Regions from separate parts of the Bradyrhizobium sp. 956_D2_N1_4 genome, predicted to be linked through region 1. Evidence: predicted binding sites of a transcription regulator. Region 1 holds the regulator's gene; each other region holds the start of a gene.
What was found. The regulator LexA, encoded in region 1, represses DNA repair genes until DNA is damaged. The targets are predictions, from matches to a motif close to TGTTCNNNNTGTGTTCNG.

Region 1 (4,312 bases):
GGCCAGATCGTCTATTCCAACGGCTACGCCCTGCACGCGCTCGCCCGCAGCGAGGGCGCCGATACCATCGACCTCGGCGTTGCCGCCGATACGCTGGAGGCCACCACGGCCGGCATCGGCCGCGCGCGGGAGAGCGGCGCCGACATCCTGATCACGACCGGCGGCGCGTCGGTCGGGGACCACGATCTGGTCCAGCAGGCGCTGAGGGACGAAGGTATCTCGATGGCGTTCTGGAAGATAGCGATGCGGCCGGGCAAGCCGATGATGAACGGGCGGCTCGGCGCGATGCGCGTGATCGGCCTGCCCGGCAATCCCGTGTCATCCTACGTTTGCGGCTTCCTGTTCATGGTGCCGTTGATTCGCGCGCTTTCGGGCCGTTCGATGATTCATCACCGCCGCGAACGCGCGGTGCTCGGCCGCGATGTCGGCGCCAACGACCAGCGCGAGGATTACCTGCGCGCACGCCTCGAGCTCCGCGATGACGGCACGCTCGTCGCCCTTCCGGTCAATCACCAGGATTCCTCGCTGCTTGCGAATCTCGCTGCGGCACAGGCACTTCTCGTGCGCGCGCCATTCGCGTCGAAGGCCGAAGCCGGCACGCCTTGCGAGGTCTTGCGGCTGCCCGTCTGAGCGCTTCGTTCGCGTGCGTTCCGCGAACTTTGTCGCGTTCACGGTAAATTAAGCAGTTGCGGAACATGTATCGAACATATAGTGTCTGTTCATGATTTGTTTCGAGAATGTAGCGGCTTACTGCTGAATTCAGCGTCTCGGAATCGAACGACATCAACCGGGGGATTTTGGTCGAGATGTTAACGCGCAAACAATACGAGCTCCTGCGGTTCATCAGCGAACGGCTGAAGGAAAGCGGCGTGCCGCCCTCCTTCGATGAGATGAAGGACGCGCTCGACCTGCGCTCGAAATCGGGCATCCATCGCCTGATCACTGCGCTCGAGGAGCGCGGCTTCATCCGGCGCCTGCCCAACCGGGCCCGCGCCATCGAGGTGATCAAGCTGCCCGAGCTTCAGGCCGCTGCCGGCAGCCGCCGCGGCTTCACGCCGAGCGTCATCGAAGGCAATCTCGGCAAGGTCCGCACGACTTCGAGCCCGCCGGCGGACGAGGGCGAGCGCCCCGTCGCGGTCCCCGTGATGGGCCGCATCGCGGCCGGTACGCCGATCGAGGCCTTGCAGACCCGCAGCCACACCATCAGCGTACCGCCTGACATGCTCGGCTCGGGCGAACATTACGCGCTCGAAGTGCGCGGCGATTCCATGGTCGAGGCCGGCATTCTCGACGGCGACATGGCGCTGATCCAGCGCAACGAGAGCGCCGATACCGGCGATATCGTGGTGGCGCTGATCGACGACGAGGAGGCGACGCTCAAGCGCTTCCGCCGCCGCGGCGCCTCGATCGCGCTCGAGCCCGCCAATGCGGCCTATGAGGTCCGCATTCTGCCGCCCAACCGGGTGAAGATCCAGGGCAAGCTGATCGGGCTGTACCGGAAGTATTGATACCGGACGTGCCGGTATCGGTTATTTGGCGCCCCGCGCGCTTTCGATCGGCGGCGCCGATCCGAGATTGGAGCGGACGATTGTCCGCTTCCGCTGGATAGTCTTTCTGGTTTCGCGCAGATTATCCGGCCCCTCCTCCAGCGGTAAATCCTCGGCACGCCGCACGAAGCAGCCCTGCTTCGCGGCCTTCAGGTTCGAGGAGAAGTCATGCGCCGGATCGTTCTGAGCACAATTGCTGTGGCGCTGATCGCAGCATCAGCGTCGCAAGCCTTGGACGTACAAGCCTTGGACGTACAAGCCTTGGCCGTGCAAGCCTTGGCCGTGCAAGCCTTGGCCGTGCAAGCCTTGGCCGCGCAATCGCGGCCCCATGTCCGCAAGGACACCGCCGTAAGCGAGCAAGTCCGCAAGGCCCTCGACGCCGTCGACCAACCGTCGCGGCCGGGCTGGCAATATTCCGGCTGGTCGGCGCCTGCGGGGCGCTGACACGCGCCTGCAGAATGCAAAGGGGCGGGCTTTGTTCCTGGCGGATTCGGGAAAGTTAATGTGATTGCGGCCTGCGGCGGCGAGCCGTAGATTTGCCTACAACCCGGCAGAACGTTTGGTATTTCCACTCTGATAGAGGCCTGCGCCTCGATTAAGAGACGTGGGTCGCCATCCCTGCATGAGGAGCACCCGATGTGTGACTACAGCCTGCATGCCGTCGCGTCGCGTCCCGCCGAAGTCGGCGAGACGATCGTCACGACAACTTTCCGCGGCACCTCGACGCGCGGCTTTGCCTCCGCGGCCGATCCGACCGTCGCGGTCTGCCTGCTCCCGGGAACGGAGCTCGCCTTCGCCGACAACGTCCGCTACGACAATCGCTGGATCTGGACGCGCACCGTCAATTCGCGCGTCGGCAAGTTCGGCAAGATCGATCCGCACATTCCCGATCGCCATCATGATGCGATCGAATTCCCCGACGGCAAATCCGTGCTGGTGACGCAGCTGGTCGAAGGCCAGCGTGCGACCGTGCTGCAGCTACCGGTGACCCAGCCGCTCGGCGAGCGCGAGCACAAGCCGCAGACCATCACCGACAGCCGGCCAACCATCACCCGCCTGCCGATCGGCTGACATCGCCATTCCCGACCGGCAGGTCGGGCCAGGATTGAAAATCGCCATCGCCGGCCGAGGCCGGCGAGATGGTGTTGCTCGTGCCCCGCGAAACGCCATCGGGCGGACCACGCCGTTGCGCCTCCCACCGCACGAAGTTTGCGCTGTCCTGCCTGAATTTTGAACGTCCGTTCCGCAGCCAAATGGCCGATGCTTGGTGCGGTTTGGGACGGCGGGCACGTTCGATGAAGACCTTCATTCGCGTCGTTGAACTCTGGGTGCCTGACCGCACGCGCATGCGGCTGGAATTCGGCGGCGGCCTCTACGGCGAAGGGTTGTCCGCGTTTAGGGACGTGAGCGAAGATTTGCACTTCGCATATGACGAGGGGCTTCCCGGCAAGGCCTGGGCCAGCGGCCACCCTGTGATCCTCACCAGATTCACCGATTCCTATTTCAAGCGGACCGATCAGGCTATCGCCGCCGGGCTGACCTGCGGCGTGGCGGTGCCCGTGTTTTCAGGCGAATTCCTGCAAGCCGTCATGGTGCTGTTCTGCGGCGATGACGAGGCCCATGTCGGCGCGATCGAGCTCTGGCACAACGATGCCGAAACCTCCCACGAGATGGGGCTCGTCGACGGCTATTACGGCACCGCCGACATGTTCGAATTCAACTCCCGCCACACCAGATTTCCGCGCGGCTTCGGCCTTCCAGGCCGCATCTGGAAAGCCAGCCTGCCGCTGATCATCAAGGACCTGCACGATGCCAGGAGTTTTCTGCGCTGGGAGGACGCCGCCAAGGTCGGAATCAATCTCGGCGTCGGCGTTCCCTACCGGACCGGCACCGATCAGACCTGGGTGCTGACATTCCTCTCCGCGCAGGCGACCCCGATTGCGCGACGCTTCGAGATCTGGGTCCCAGACGAGGCCCGTTCGGCGCTGGTCTTCCGCGCCGGCGATTGCAGCGCGCAGACCGACCTCGCCGCGCTCTATGCGACGAAATCCATCGCCAAAGGCGAAGGCAGCATCGGCGGGGCCTGGGCCACCGGCATGCCCGCACTCAACGACGATCTCGCGCGTGACGTCTCGGTCGCGGCCTCGCAGGCCTGCGCCTCTGGACTGAGCCAGATGGTCGTCCTGCCGGTGATCGGCAACGCCAGGCTCGACGCCGTGCTGGCCTGGTATCTGTAACCCGTCCGCTCAATCCTCGGCCTGCAGGTCGGCTTCCGATGGCGTCGCGTCGCGGTTGCGGGGAGCCGCCGCCTGCGGCGCAAGGCTCGCGCTGAAATCCGCCTCGCCGGCCGCCGCCGGCGACCACGGACGGTCTGTCCCCCTCGTCTTCGCCGCCTGAACCGCAAAACCGTCGCCGCTTCGCGTCAGCGCCAGCGCCAGCGCGCCCTGCCTTGCGAGACGCTGACGGTCGACAACCATCGCCGCGCAATCCGGCGGCGCCGGCCGCGCCGTCACCACCAGCGCGGCACGGCTGCAATCGTCAGCCAGTGAATCGATGCGCAAGGCCAGCGCGACCAGGCGCCCGTCGGCGAGCGGCGTCACGCAGGCGGCTTCGTCGCACGACACGCCGGCGGCCAGTGAGGCACTGCCGGCATCGCGCGGATCGGCGTCGGCGGCGAGCCATTCCTTCAGAAGAAAACTGTCCTTGCTCGACCTGATCAGATGCAGGTGCCCATCCCTGCCCCGCACCGCGACGCTCTGGCCGTC
Region 2 (4,312 bases), 4.7 Mb from region 1:
CCGGCCATGACGATGTGGCGAGAGCCCGGGCCCGTCTCATTGAACAATCGTCTCGTACAGATCCTTCCATTCGGGATTATCCCTGAGGATCAACCTGACCTTCCACGTCCGCGACCAATGCTTGATGTTGTGCTCGCGCTGGATAGCGGTTTGGATATCCTCATAGCGCTCGAAATAGACCAGCAGCTTGACGCCGTACTTCTTGGTGAAGCCGGGAACGAGTCCGTTTCGATGCTCATAGATGCGGCGAATAATGTCGCTCGTCACACCGACATACAAAATGCCGTTTGGCGCGCTCGCCAGGATGTAGACCCATCCACCATGCATGGTTGCATGTTGGCGCACGTCATGGCCGGGACAAGCCCGGCCATGACGTCTGTGGCGGCAGCGGGCGCTAATAATCCACCTTCATCAGATACAGCCCGTCAGGCGGTGCGACGATGCCGCAGGCCGCGCGGTTGCGGGCTGCGAGCGCCGCTGAGAGATTGTCCGCGGTCCAGCGGCCCTCGCCGACCCAGACCAGCGATCCCACCATCGAGCGCACCTGGCTGTGCAGGAAGGAGCGCGCCGACGTAAGAATCGTGATCTCGCGGCCGTCGCGGTGCACGTCGAGCTGGTCGAGCGTTTTCTCCGGCGACTTGGCCTGGCACTCGGTGTCGCGAAACGTCGTGAAGTCGTGTTTGCCGAGCAGACGTTGTGCCGCCGCATGCATCGCATCGGCATCGAGCCGGCGCGGCACGCGCCAGGCGTGACCGATATCAAGCGCGAGATTGGCGCGGGTGTTGACGACGCGGTAGCGGTAGTGCCGCTTCACGGCCGAGAACCGCGCCTCGAAGGTGTCAGGGACGATCTCGGCCTCCAGCACCGCAATTGGATGCGGGCGCAGATGCGCGTTGAGACCATCGCGAAAACGGCCCGGCGGAAACTGCTTGTCGATGTCGACATGCGCGACCTGGCCGCGCGCATGCACGCCGGCATCGGTGCGGCCCGCACCGTGCACGCGCAGATCCGCGCCGGTCATCGCCTTCACCGCCGCCTCTAACGCGCCCTGCACGGAAGGCAGCGTGTCCTGCACCTGCCAGCCGAAGAACGGCGCGCCGTCATATTCGATGGTGAGCTTGTAGCGGGGCATCTCAATCCGGGTGGTGTCATCGCCCGGCTTGACCGGGCGATCCAGTACTCCGAGACATCTCTGTTCAGCCGAGAAGCCTCGGCGTACTGGATACCCCGCCTTCGCGGGGTATGACAGCGCTACGTGAATTTGGCTCCCGGCTTCACCGGCACGCCGCGCAAAAAGTCCGTGGCCTGCATCCGCGCCTTGCCCTCGCGCTGGAGCTCGAGGATGCGGATCGCGCCCTCGCCGCAGGCAATCGTGAGCTGGTCGTCGAGCACCTCGCCGGGTGCACCGGAGCCCTTCGCCAACTCGCAGCGCAGGATTTTTACGCGCGCATTCTCAAGCTCGGCCCAGGCGCCGGGAAACGGCGACAGGCCGTGGATGTGGCGCAGCACGGCGTGCGCCGGCTTGGTCCATTCGATCCGCGCTTCGGCCTTGTCGATCTTGGCGGCGTAGGTGACGCCATCCGCGCTCTGCTTCTTGAGCTGGAGCCCGCCGCGGGCGAGCGCGGCCATCGCGCGCACCATCAGATCGGCACCGAGCCGGGAGAGGCGGTCATGCAGATCGACCGCGGTCATGTTGTCGGGAATCGCCATGCGCTCGGCCATGGCGACGTCACCGGTGTCGAGACCGACATCCATCTTCATCACCATGACGCCGCTCTCGGCATCGCCTTCCATGATCGCGCGGTTGATCGGCGCGGCGCCGCGCCAGCGCGGCAGCAGCGAAGCGTGCAGATTGTAACAGCCGAGTTTCGGCGCATCGAGGATCGCCTGCGGCAGGATCATGCCGTAGGCGACGACGACGGCGGCATCGGCGTCGAAGGCGCGAAACTCGTCGAGCGCTTCGGGCGTCTTCAGCGACTTCGGCGTCAGCACGGGAACGCCGAGCTTTCGCGCGGCTTCCTCGACCGGGGTCGGCTGCAATTGCAGGCCGCGCCGTCCGCCGGGCTTGGGCGCGCGCGTATAGACCGCCGCGATCTCGTGGCCATGCGAGACCAGCTCGAGCAGCGTCGGCACGGAGAAATCGGGCGTGCCCATGAAGATGAGGCGGAGGGGCATGACAAGGACTCGGTATGTTCCCTCCCCCCTTGCGGGGGAGGGCTAGGGAGAGGGGTGCCACACGACGCGCTCTCTCGGCGTTAGCGCGGGCGCCCTATTGTTGGCATTCGCAAACGACGGGCGCCTTTTGCTGGGCTACCCCTCTCCCCCGCCCTCCCCCGCAAGGGGGGAGGGAGCGCACGGGAGTTCGCGGCAGCACCAGCGCTTACAAATGACTTACTCCGCGCGCTTGGCGGCTTTCTCGAACTTCTTGATCACGCGGTCGCGCTTGAGCTTTGAGAGATAGTCGACGAACAGCACGCCGTTGAGATGGTCGATCTCGTGCTGAATGCAGGTGGCGTAGAGGCCTTCGGCGTCCTCCTCGTGCACCTTGCCGTCGAGATCGGTGAAGCGCACGCGCACCTTCGCAGGCCTTTCGACCTCCTCGTAATATTCGGGGATCGAGAGGCAGCCTTCCTCGTAGACCGACAGATCCTCGGAGGAGGCGATAATTTCAGGGTTGATGAAGACACGCGGCTCCGGCTTTGTCTCGCCGTCCGGGTCAGGCTTGGCGAGGTCCATGGTGATCAGCCGCAAGGGCTGCGCGATCTGGATCGCCGCGAGCCCGATGCCGGGCGCGTCGTACATGGTCTCGAACATGTCGTCGGCAAGCTTGCGGATCTCCGTCGTGACCTTCTCGATCGGCTTGGAGACCAGACGCAGCTGCTTGTCGGGCAGGATGATGATTTCTCTGAGGGCCATGGCCGCGATTTAAGCCGCATGCCGGATGCGGTCAATGCGGCGAGGAACTCCGTTAACCCTCCGCTAACCATAAAACTTCAGGTTTCGTTAACCATAAAAATTAGGGGGCTATTAACCATAAGCGTTCGCTATTCGTTCGCGGAGAGTGTCGAATCGGCTACAAGGGCCGCCATGAACGAGATCATTTTCCTGGCTGGCGACTGGCCGGTCCGCACCATCGATGCGCTGATCGGCTTCGGCGCCCTCGTCGTCATCCTGCTGGTGGTGATCGCGGTCGTGATCGCGCGATCCGGGCGGCGCGGCGCGGAACTCGCCATGGCCAATGCCATCCGCGCGGACGAGCTCGAGGAGCGCCTCAGCCAGGTGCTGCACGCCCAGAGCGAGGCTGCCGGCCGAGCCGACGCCATGACCCAGGCGCTGGCCGGCCGCCAGGCCGACATGGCGCGCGCGGTCAACGAGCGGCTGGATTCGGTGACCCATCGGGTCGGCCAGTCGATGGAACACTCGACGCGCAACACCATGGAGAGCCTGCGCGCCCTGCACGAGCGGCTCGGCATCATCGACAACGCGCACAAGAACCTGACCGACCTCACCACGCAGGTGACGACCTTGCGCGACGTGCTCGCCAACAAGCAGTCGCGCGGCGCCTTCGGCCAGGCGCGGATGGAGGCGATCGTCCAGGACGGCTTGCCGAAGGGCGCCTACGAGTTCCAGTTCACGCTCTCGACGGGAAAGCGGCCGGACTGCGTGGTGTTCCTGCCCGACCAGCGGCCGCTCTGCATCGACGCAAAATTTCCGCTGGAGGCGATGACCGCGCTGCACGATGCGCGCACCGACGAGGAGAAGCGCATCGCCACGCAGCGGCTGCGCGGCGACGTGATGAAGCATGTCAGCGACATCGCCGACAAATATCTCGTCGCCGGCGAGACCCAGGAGATGGCACTGATGTTCGTGCCGTCGGAATCGGTCTATGCCGAGATCCATGACGGTTTCGACGACGTGATCCAGAAGGCCTATCGCGCCCGCGTCGTGCTGGTGTCGCCTTCGCTGCTGATGCTCGCGATCCAGGTGATGCAGCAGATCATGAAAGACGCGCGCATGCGCGACGCCGCCGACCAGATCCGCACCGAGGTGATCAAGCTCGGCGACGATTTGGGCCGCCTGCGCGACCGCGTGCTGAAGCTCCAGAAGCATTTTGCCGACGCGAACGAGGACGTGCGGCAGGTGCTGATCTCCGCCGACAAGATCGAGAAGCGCGCAGGGAGAATCGAGGAGCTCGATTTCAGCAAGACCGATGCGCCGGAGGGGCCGCATCTGGTGGCAACCGGTGCCGCGGAGCTGTTCCCGAGGAAGCTCCAGGCGGGGGAGTGAGTTTTGAGGCACACTGTCGTCGCCC
Region 3 (4,312 bases), 2.9 Mb from region 1:
CCTCGCCGCGCTTGCGCGCCGCCTCGATGAAGATCGAGAGGTTCTTGCGCGCCTGCTGCTGGCCGACGAAGTCGGACAGCGATTGCGGACGTAGCGCGGTGTCGCCGACGTCATCGGAGCGGCGCTCGGGCGTGACGATGCGTGGGGGAGTGGTCATGCGGGCAGGATAACACGATGCAGCGGTTTCGCGAGCCACCAGCACAGGCTGGCCGGAATGACGGCGACGACGGCGAACATCGCCGAAAGCTTCAGCGCCTCGGGCGCGGAACGGACACTCGGCACGATCACCGCCGAGGTTTCGGAGGCCACGACGAACATGCCAACCATGACGAAGCCGGCAGCGCCCAGCGCCGCGGCGAGCCACGCCATCCAGATCATGTTGAGATCGGCGTAGACCGCCGCCAACGCAAATATCAGGCCGGCGACGACTGCAGGAAGGAACGCGGCGAGAACCGTGACGATAGCCAGCAGCACGATCGCGATCGAAACCAGGGCACGCAGTGCTTCCAGTTCGAGGAACACGAGAAACATCTGCAGCACCGCGGCGCCGAGCGCCGTTACCGTCACAGCAACCAACGCGGCGGTCGTCAGCGGCCCGACAATGGAGAAAATCACGACGATACCGGCCACGCGCGAAAGGCGACGAAACAGGGCGGCGACGGGATTGGAGTGGGCCGCGCTCACTTCGACAGCTCCTTCAGGCCTAGCCGGATGAGTTGCGCGGTCTCGGCGCTCTCGCCCGCGCTGCGCGATGCGGATGCAATAGCGGCAGCCGCCTGCGGCTGGCCGTAACCGAGATTGACCAGCGCCGAGATCGCATCTGCCACCGGGCGCGGCGCGCGCTGGTCGTCGACGGCGCCGGCGAGATGCACGACGGCGGGATCGACATTGGCGAAAGCAGGCGCCTTGTCCTTCAGCTCGGTAACGATGCGCTCGGCGACCTTGGGGCCGACGCCCGGCGTACGCGCCACCGCGGCCTTGTCGCGGAGCGCGATGGCGTTGGCGAGATCGGAAGGCGCCAGCGTGCCGAGCACGGCGAGCGCGACTTTTGCACCGACGCCCTGCACGGTCTGGAGCAGGCGAAACCATTCGCGCTCCTGATCGGTGCGGAAACCGAACAGCTTTATTTGATCCTCGCGGACATAAGTCTCGATCGACAGCACCGCGGCCTCGCCGGGCGAGGGCAGATGCTGCAGCGTTCGGGCCGAGCAATGCACCTGATAGCCGACCCCGCCGACGTCGAGGAGCACATAATCCTCGCCGTAGGAATCGATCAGGCCTTTGAGCTTGCCGATCATCTCGGGACCTCGGCTACGGCAGGCACTTCTCTCTCGTCATGGCCGGGCTTGACCCGGCCATGCACGCCTTTGACATCGGCGAGAAAGAACGTGGATGCCCGGGACAAGCCCGGGCATGACGCCGGCGATGCATGGCGATCGATCATATCCCCACCACCTTCAGCCTGAGCGCCGTGCTTTGGCGATGATGGGCGTGGGTAATGGCGATGGCGAGCGCGTCGGCGGCGTCCGCTGACGGCGGCTCGGCTTTCGGCAGCAAAATCTTCAGCATCATCGCGATCTGGTGCTTGTCGGCGTGGCCGGCGCCGACCACCGTCTTCTTGACCTGGTTCGGCGCGTATTCGGCGACAGTAATGCCGAACATCGCGGGCGCCAGCATGGCGACGCCGCGGGCCTGGCCGAGCTTCAGCGTCGCGACGCCGTCCTTGTTCACGAAGGTCTGCTCGACCGCGGCTTCCATCGGCTTGTGACTGGACAGGACGGCGGCAAGCCCCTCATGGATCGCGAGCAGCCGGCTAGCCAGCGGCAGATCGTCCGGCGGTTCCACCGAGCCGCAGGCGACGTAGATCAAACGATTGCCCTCGGCCTCGATCACGCCCCAGCCGGTGCGGCGCAGGCCGGGGTCGATGCCGATGATGCGAACGGGGCCGCGAATCGGGAGCGCAGTCATGGGCCAGTGATAGCGGCTGGCTGCGGTGGGGGAAACAGAAACAGAACGGAAGTAACAGGGGAAGTGGGGTGTCGCGATTGGGTGCCCGCGATGACGACCACAAGGCACGCGGTCATACCCCGCGAAAGCGGGGTATCCAGTACGCCGCGGCTTCTCCGTATCCTTCTGGCGTCTCTGGAATACTGGGTCGCCCGGTCAAGCCGGGCGACGACAGGGGAATTCGGAGCTGGCTGCCTCAGCCGCCCATCTTCGCCAACAGCGCGTCCGACACCTCGAAATTGGCGTAGACGTGCTGGACGTCGTCGTGCTCGTTGAGCAGGTCCATCAGCTTCAAAAGCTTCTCGCCGGTCTCGTCGTCGACCGCGACCGTATTCTGCGGCTTCCAGATCAGGGCGGCCTTGCGCGGCTCGCCGAACTTGGCTTCCAGCGCCTTGGCGACGTCGCGATAGCCTTCGGTCGAGGCGTAGATCTCGTGTCCGCCTTCGCTCGATACCACGTCGTCGGCGCCGGCCTCGATCGCGGCATCCAGCACCGCGTCGTCGGAGGCGACGCTGCGGTCGTATTCGATGATGCCGGTGCGGTCGAACATGAAGGAGACCGAGCCGGTTTCGCCGAGATTGCCGCCCGACTTGGTGAAGAAGGAGCGGATGTCGGAGGCGGCGCGGTTGCGGTTGTCGGTCAGCGCCTCGACGATGACGGCGACGCCGCCGGGGCCGTAACCCTCGTAGCGGATCTCGTCATAGTTCTCGCCCTCATTGCCGAGCGCCTTCTTGACGGCGCGCTCGATATTGTCCTTCGGCATGTTCTCCTGGCGCGCCGCGATGATGGCCGCACGCAGGCGCGGGTTCATGTTGGGATCGGGGGTGCCCAGCTTGGCCGCGACGGTGATTTCCCGCGCCAGCTTGCCGAACAGCTTCGACTTCTGGGCATCCTGCCGCCCCTTGCGGTGCATGATGTTCTTGAATTGGGAATGTCCGGCCATGCGTGTCTCGTAAGGAATCGTGCGCCAAAGGTGAGCGTGGGAAGCGCGGCCTTATAGGCCGCCAACCCACCGGAATGAAAGAGGCTCTACGACTTTAAGGTAATACCGTAGTGGCCCGTGCCTACGAGTCAGGCACCGTTAACCCTGATTTCATTCCGGCCTGCGAAAATAGCAACCGCCCGTTCCCCGACAAGAGTGACCTGATGGCGTTCGCATTGTTTCGGAAGCGTCTGCCCGACTTGTCCGCGCCCGTGGCACCCCCACAGGCCGCGCCGTCGCCGGTCGATCCGGCGCCCGCCCCCTCGGCCGAGGCCGATTCCGCCAGGGAAATCCTGGAACTGCTGGAACTCGAGCTCGGCGCCATGATCCGCCAGCTCGAGCGGGCCGCCAATTCGGTCGCCGGCGGCGCGGAGGCGACCGCAGCAACGCTCGCGGATATTCGCGAGCGCACCGACGCCCTCACCGGCCGCACCAATGCAGCGCAATCGACCGCCTCCACCTTTGCCCATGCCGCCGACAAGTTTACCCAGTCCGCGCAGGGCATCGGCGCGCAGGTGCGCGAGGCCGGCAAGCTCGCCGACGAAGCCAGCGCCGCGGCGCAGGAAGCCCGCGCCAATGTCGACCGCCTGCGCGAATCCTCCGCCGCCATCGGCAATGTCGTCAATCTGATCGCGCAGATCGCGCGGCAGACGACACTGCTCGCGCTCAACTCGACCATCGAGGCGGCGCGTGCGGGTGCGGCCGGCAAGGGCTTTGCGGTCGTCGCCACCGAAGTGAAGGCGCTCGCGGTGCAGACCCAGGGCGCGACAGAGGAGATCACCAGGAAGATCGACGCGCTCCAGCGCGACGCCGCCGGCTCGGCCGACGCCGTGCATCGCATCGCGCAGGCGATCGAGGCGATCCGCCCGGTGTTCGACACCGTCAACGGCGCGGTCGCCGAGCAGAATGCCACCACCAGCGAGGTCTCCGGCAACGCGGCCAGCGCGTCGCAGTTCATCATCTCGGTCGGTGAGAGCGCGGCCGAGATCGATGCCGCAACCAAGGCCGCCGAGACCCATGGCGAGAACGTCGCCAGCGCCGGCAAGGCCGTCACCACCTTCGCACGGAAGCTGAAATCGCGCTGTGCGGTGCTGCTGCGCCAGAGCGAGCACGACGACCGCCGCAAGACCGAACGGCTGCCCTGCCATCTCAGATTCGAAACCGCGCGGGGCGTGTTGCAGGTCTACGAGATCGCGATGGACGGCGTGCTGATCGGCGGCGCGGAGGCGGCGAAGCTTGCCACGCAGGCCGTCGTCGACGGCACCCTCGAAGGCGTCGGCGCCTGCCGCCTGCGCGTGATCGAGCAGACCAAGGCCGGCGCCC
Region 4 (4,312 bases), 4.0 Mb from region 1:
GCTGAGCGTGCTCAAGGCGGCACGGCCCAACGACCGGCCGCCGCTGTACTGCATCAACCAGGTCGGCATGCACAAGCGCGCGGAGATCGACGTCAAGGCGTTCGCCAAGACCATGGAGAGCCAGCCGATCGCGGCGATCCCGTTCGACTCGAAACTGTTCTCGACCGCGGCCAATAACGGCCAGATGATCGCAGAGGTCTCCAAGAACCACCGCACCACCCTTCTGTTCCAGAACATGGCGAACCGCCTCGCCGGGCGTGGCGAGGTGAAGAAGCCGAAGCGCTCGCTGCTCGGGCCGCTCCTGAAGAGGCTCAAGGGCAGGGCGGGTCGCGGGTCAGCCCCGCATCGCAAGGTGTCGTAAGCACCAACGCGAACGAGAAACGAGGGCGGGCTACTTGTCCGCCCGCTGCTGCTTCTTCGCCAGCAACTGCCGTAGCGCCGTGACCTTTGCCGCGGCCTGATCCGGCGGCAGGTCGGCCTTCACGATGGTCTCGGCCTCGGCCTGCTTTCCCTGCAGTCCCACGACGAGCGCCAGATTGGCGCGCACGCGGGAATCGGCGCGATTGCGCTCATAGGCGCGGCGCAGCGTTTCCTCGGCCCGCGGCAGATTGTTCTGGAGCATGTAGGACAGGCCGAGATTGGACAGAACCTGCGGCTCCTCGGGCACGATCTTCAGCGCTGCCGAATAATATTGCTGCGCCTCTTCGTTCCGGCCGAGCTGATCGAGCGCCGCGCCTTGCGCCGACAGGATGCGCCAGTCGGGATCCTCAGGCGTATGCGCGCGGCTGAGCACATCGAAGGCCTGCTGGAAATTGCCGCTGTCGGCGAGCGCGCGGCCGTAGCCGGCGAGCAGCGCCTTGTTGCTGGGATGGGCGAGCACGGCCTGCTCCATCACCGCAACGGCCTGGGCGCGCTGGCCGGTCTCGCGCAGCGCCATGCCATATTCGAGCGCGACGTTGGGATCGGAAGGCTTGGCGCGATAGCGCTCGCGAAGCGCGTCCATGTCCGGCTTCGGATCGGCCCTGCCAGCCGTTTCCGACTTGCCGCCGAGCGCGCCGGTGATGTCCTCCAGACTCGTGGTCTGGCAGCCGCCGAGGGCAAGCATCACGAGCGCGGAAAGCAGGAATCTCGCCGGCGGAGAGGCAAGGGACGAACGCTTGGGCATACTCTGATCACTCGGCGACTGATCAGCGATGCTTACCGATTAACGCTAAAGTCCAGTTAAGGAACCCGGTCCGTCCGGCTCAATCGGTGAACTCGGCGCCGAATTCGCAGCCGATGCGCCAGCGCAGGCGGCATTGGCGGGAATAATCGGGCGCGAAGATGATGGTGAATTGCGGCGGCACTTCCAGAAACTCCGCCACCACTTTCACGCCGCCATCCGAGATATCCGTGATCGTGCAATCCCTCGGCAGCGAGCCCGCGCCAAAGTGAATCTTGGCGAGCCGAGTGCACACCCGTCGTTCGCTTCTGCGGCGATTTGCAAGCATTTTAATTGTTCACCCGTTAGATCACGGCCCATCCCGCAGCTCTAGGAGTAGCGAACATTCGTTGGGATGTGCTGATGAGAGCCGCTCGCATTCGAGGCGTAGTGTCTGCGTGATGTTTACGACCGGTTAGGGTTTTCCGGGCCCTCGGACTGTTCTCGTATTGTTCTTGCAAGAAAGATCGGGCTCTGCTACCCCTAATTGTGCGAGAGGGCAGGCTGGTTCGAGCATGGTTCAGCGGGTTTCTACCGTCGCCTTTGAGGGGATAGAGGCCCGCGCGGTCGACGTGCAGGTGCAGGTCGCGCCCGGCCTCCCTGCGTTCGCCATCGTCGGCCTGCCCGACAAGGCGGTGTCGGAGGCACGGGAGCGCGTTCGCTCGGCGCTGATTGCCTCGGGGCTGGCGCTGCCGGCGCGGCGGATCATCGTCAATCTGGCGCCCGCCGACCTGCCCAAGGAGGGCAGCCATTACGACCTGCCGATCGCGCTCGGGCTGATGGCCGCGATCGGCGCGATCCCGCCGGATGCGCTGACCGGTTTTACCGTTCTCGGCGAACTCGGCCTCGACGGCTCGATCGCGCCGGTGGCCGGCGTGCTTCCCGCCGCGATCGGCGCCAATGTGCGCGAGGAAGGCTTGATCTGTCCGGCGGCCTGCGGCTCGGAAGCGGCGTGGGCGAGCCCGGACATCCAGATCATCGCGGCGCAATCGCTGATCCAGATCGCCAACCATTTCAAGGGCACGCAGGTGCTGTCGCGGCCCACGCCGCGCGTGCACGAGGTCGCCGCCTCCCCGCTCGACCTGCGCGACATCAAGGGCCAGGAGAGCGCCAAGCGCGCGCTGGAGATCGCGGCCGCTGGCGGACATCACCTGCTCATGATCGGCGCGCCCGGTGCGGGCAAGTCGATGCTGGCGGCGCGCCTGCCCTCGATCCTGCCGCCGCTGTCGCCGGGCGAATTGCTCGAAGTCTCCATGATCGCTTCCGTCGCCGGCGAGATCGAGGGTGGCGCGCTGACCGCGCGGCGGCCGTTCCGCTCGCCGCATCATTCCGCGAGCATGGCCGCGCTCACCGGCGGCGGCATCCGCGCAAAACCCGGCGAGATCTCGCTCGCGCATCAGGGCGTGTTGTTCCTCGACGAGCTGCCCGAGTTCGATCCGCGGGTGCTGGATTCGCTGCGCCAGCCGCTGGAGAACGGCGAGGTCTCCGTCTCCCGTGCCAATCATCGCGTGACTTATCCTGCGCGCTTCATGCTGGTCGCGGCGATGAATCCGTGCCGCTGCGGCCATGCGTTCGAGCCCGGCTATGCCTGCAAGCGCGGCCGCATCGATCGCTGCACCGGCGACTACCAGGCGCGCATCTCCGGTCCGCTGATGGACCGCATCGATTTGCGCATCGAGGTTCCCGCGGTGACCGCAGCCGATCTGATCCTGCCGCCGGCGGCGGAAGGCTCGGCGGAAGTCGCCGCGCGCGTGGCAGCCGCGCGCGACATTCAGCTCGCGCGTTACGCGGATGCGGGCCTGCCGCATGTTCGCACCAATGCCGAGGCGCCGGCCTCGGTGTTGGAGGACGTCGCCAAGCCGGATGCGCAAGGCGCCAAATTACTGCGCGACGCCGCCGAGACCATGCGGCTGTCGGCGCGCGGCTATCACCGCGTCCTGCGGGTGGCGCGCACGCTCGCCGATCTCGACGGCGCCGACAAGATCGGCCGGCTGCATCTCGCCGAGGCGCTGTCCTACCGCGCACTCGCGGAGGATGTGCGGCAGATGGCCTGATCCTTCCGCGCATCAACCCGGCGGTAACGAGTTTCCTTTACGCTCTGCAAACCATAAGGCCCACGCGTTCCCCTATGAGTTCCACACAGGGCCGGGCGAGTAGAGTGTCATGTTGCGTTTCAAGATCCTGGCCTCGGTTGTTCCCCTGCTGGCGGCCGCGGTGTTCGCCCGCGGCGAGATCGGATCGGTCTCGCATCCCTGCATCGCGCTGGGCGAGACTTCAGTCGAGCTGACATCCCTGTTCTGGACGGCCGGCGTCCATGTCGCCTTCACCGACGATCTGTCGCGGGCCACGGTGCGGGTTCAGATCACCGACGATCCGGACGCGGCGGACTTCGCGGTCGTGGACGACGGTCTCGGCTCCGAACCGGATTCCTGTCAGGCCAATCCGGCGACGCGCCTCGTCACGATTGCCACGGAGCCGGTCGACGGCGGCCCGGTGATTTACCTGTCCACCGACGGGCCAGCCGATTACCGCATCTATGTGCGCTCGAAGACGTTTTCGCAGCGCGAGGCTGCGGCGCTGATCGTCGGCGCCAATGGCGGCCACCGCCCGCTTCCGCTCCAGGCCGCCTCGCTCTGAAGCGTTAACACCTCGTCAACCCTGTTTGGAGGCCGAACCAAAGCCTCAAGCTGTTCGCAAGGTCGACGAGACATCGTCGCAATTGGCGACACGGGGTTTCGGAGCAAGAGTCGGGGTCGATGGCGATGGATCGGACGTTCCGGATCAAGGTGCGCATGCGCCGCTTCAGGCGACAGCATCCCCGCATCGCGTTCGCGATCCGCTCCTTCATGATTTTCTCGGCAACCTTCGGCGGCGCCTATGGCTTCGTCTCCGGCAGCCGCTCCGAGAACTCCGGCTACGACCCCAATACGTTTGCGGTCGGCGCGAGCTTCCTGTTCGCGCTCGCCTGCCTCGGCCTTGCCACGCTCAGCATGCGGCTGCGCTTCGTCAACAAGCGGATGCGTAAGCTCGCCGCCCACAACGAGACGCTGATCGACCGCAATTGGGAACTGAAGGAGGCGGAGGAACGCGCGCGCAGCCTGTTCGAACAGC

Region 2: AB7535_RS39415 (DNA recombination protein RmuC) is a predicted target of LexA. The motif match lies at 3,039-3,056, and genes of this name have one in related genera.
Region 3: ruvC (crossover junction endodeoxyribonuclease RuvC) is a predicted target of LexA. The motif match lies at 1,999-2,016, and genes of this name have one in related genera.
Region 4: AB7535_RS36265 (YifB family Mg chelatase-like AAA ATPase) is a predicted target of LexA. The motif match lies at 1,641-1,658, and genes of this name have one in related genera.

The regions. Positions count from the first base shown of each region.
Region 1 covers NZ_CP197237.1:3,646,169-3,650,480, forward strand. Annotated here, with positions in the region: gene AB7535_RS17100 (molybdopterin molybdotransferase MoeA) at 1-630, shown strand, start outside; gene lexA (transcriptional repressor LexA) at 807-1,508, shown strand; gene AB7535_RS17110 (hypothetical protein) at 1,716-1,991, shown strand; gene AB7535_RS17115 (hypothetical protein) at 2,184-2,618, shown strand; gene AB7535_RS17120 (GAF domain-containing protein) at 2,843-3,784, shown strand; gene AB7535_RS17125 (ComEC/Rec2 family competence protein) at 3,794-4,312, opposite strand, start outside.
Region 2 covers NZ_CP197237.1:8,371,375-8,375,686, reverse strand. Annotated here, with positions in the region: gene AB7535_RS39435 (GIY-YIG nuclease family protein) at 37-345, opposite strand; gene truA (tRNA pseudouridine(38-40) synthase TruA) at 395-1,132, opposite strand; gene fmt (methionyl-tRNA formyltransferase) at 1,252-2,175, opposite strand; gene def (peptide deformylase) at 2,392-2,916, opposite strand; gene AB7535_RS39415 (DNA recombination protein RmuC) at 3,088-4,287, shown strand.
Region 3 covers NZ_CP197237.1:6,587,142-6,591,453, forward strand. Annotated here, with positions in the region: gene ruvB (Holliday junction branch migration DNA helicase RuvB) at 1-157, opposite strand, end outside; gene AB7535_RS31210 (hypothetical protein) at 154-684, opposite strand; gene ruvA (Holliday junction branch migration protein RuvA) at 681-1,298, opposite strand; gene ruvC (crossover junction endodeoxyribonuclease RuvC) at 1,441-1,968, opposite strand; gene AB7535_RS31225 (YebC/PmpR family DNA-binding transcriptional regulator) at 2,204-2,950, opposite strand; gene AB7535_RS31230 (methyl-accepting chemotaxis protein) at 3,154-4,312, shown strand, end outside.
Region 4 covers NZ_CP197237.1:7,670,059-7,674,370, reverse strand. Annotated here, with positions in the region: gene AB7535_RS36280 (AAA family ATPase) at 1-361, shown strand, start outside; gene AB7535_RS36275 (tetratricopeptide repeat protein) at 392-1,165, opposite strand; gene AB7535_RS36270 (PilZ domain-containing protein) at 1,245-1,490, opposite strand; gene AB7535_RS36265 (YifB family Mg chelatase-like AAA ATPase) at 1,717-3,255, shown strand; gene AB7535_RS36260 (hypothetical protein) at 3,365-3,838, shown strand; gene AB7535_RS36255 (PAS domain-containing hybrid sensor histidine kinase/response regulator) at 3,958-4,312, shown strand, end outside.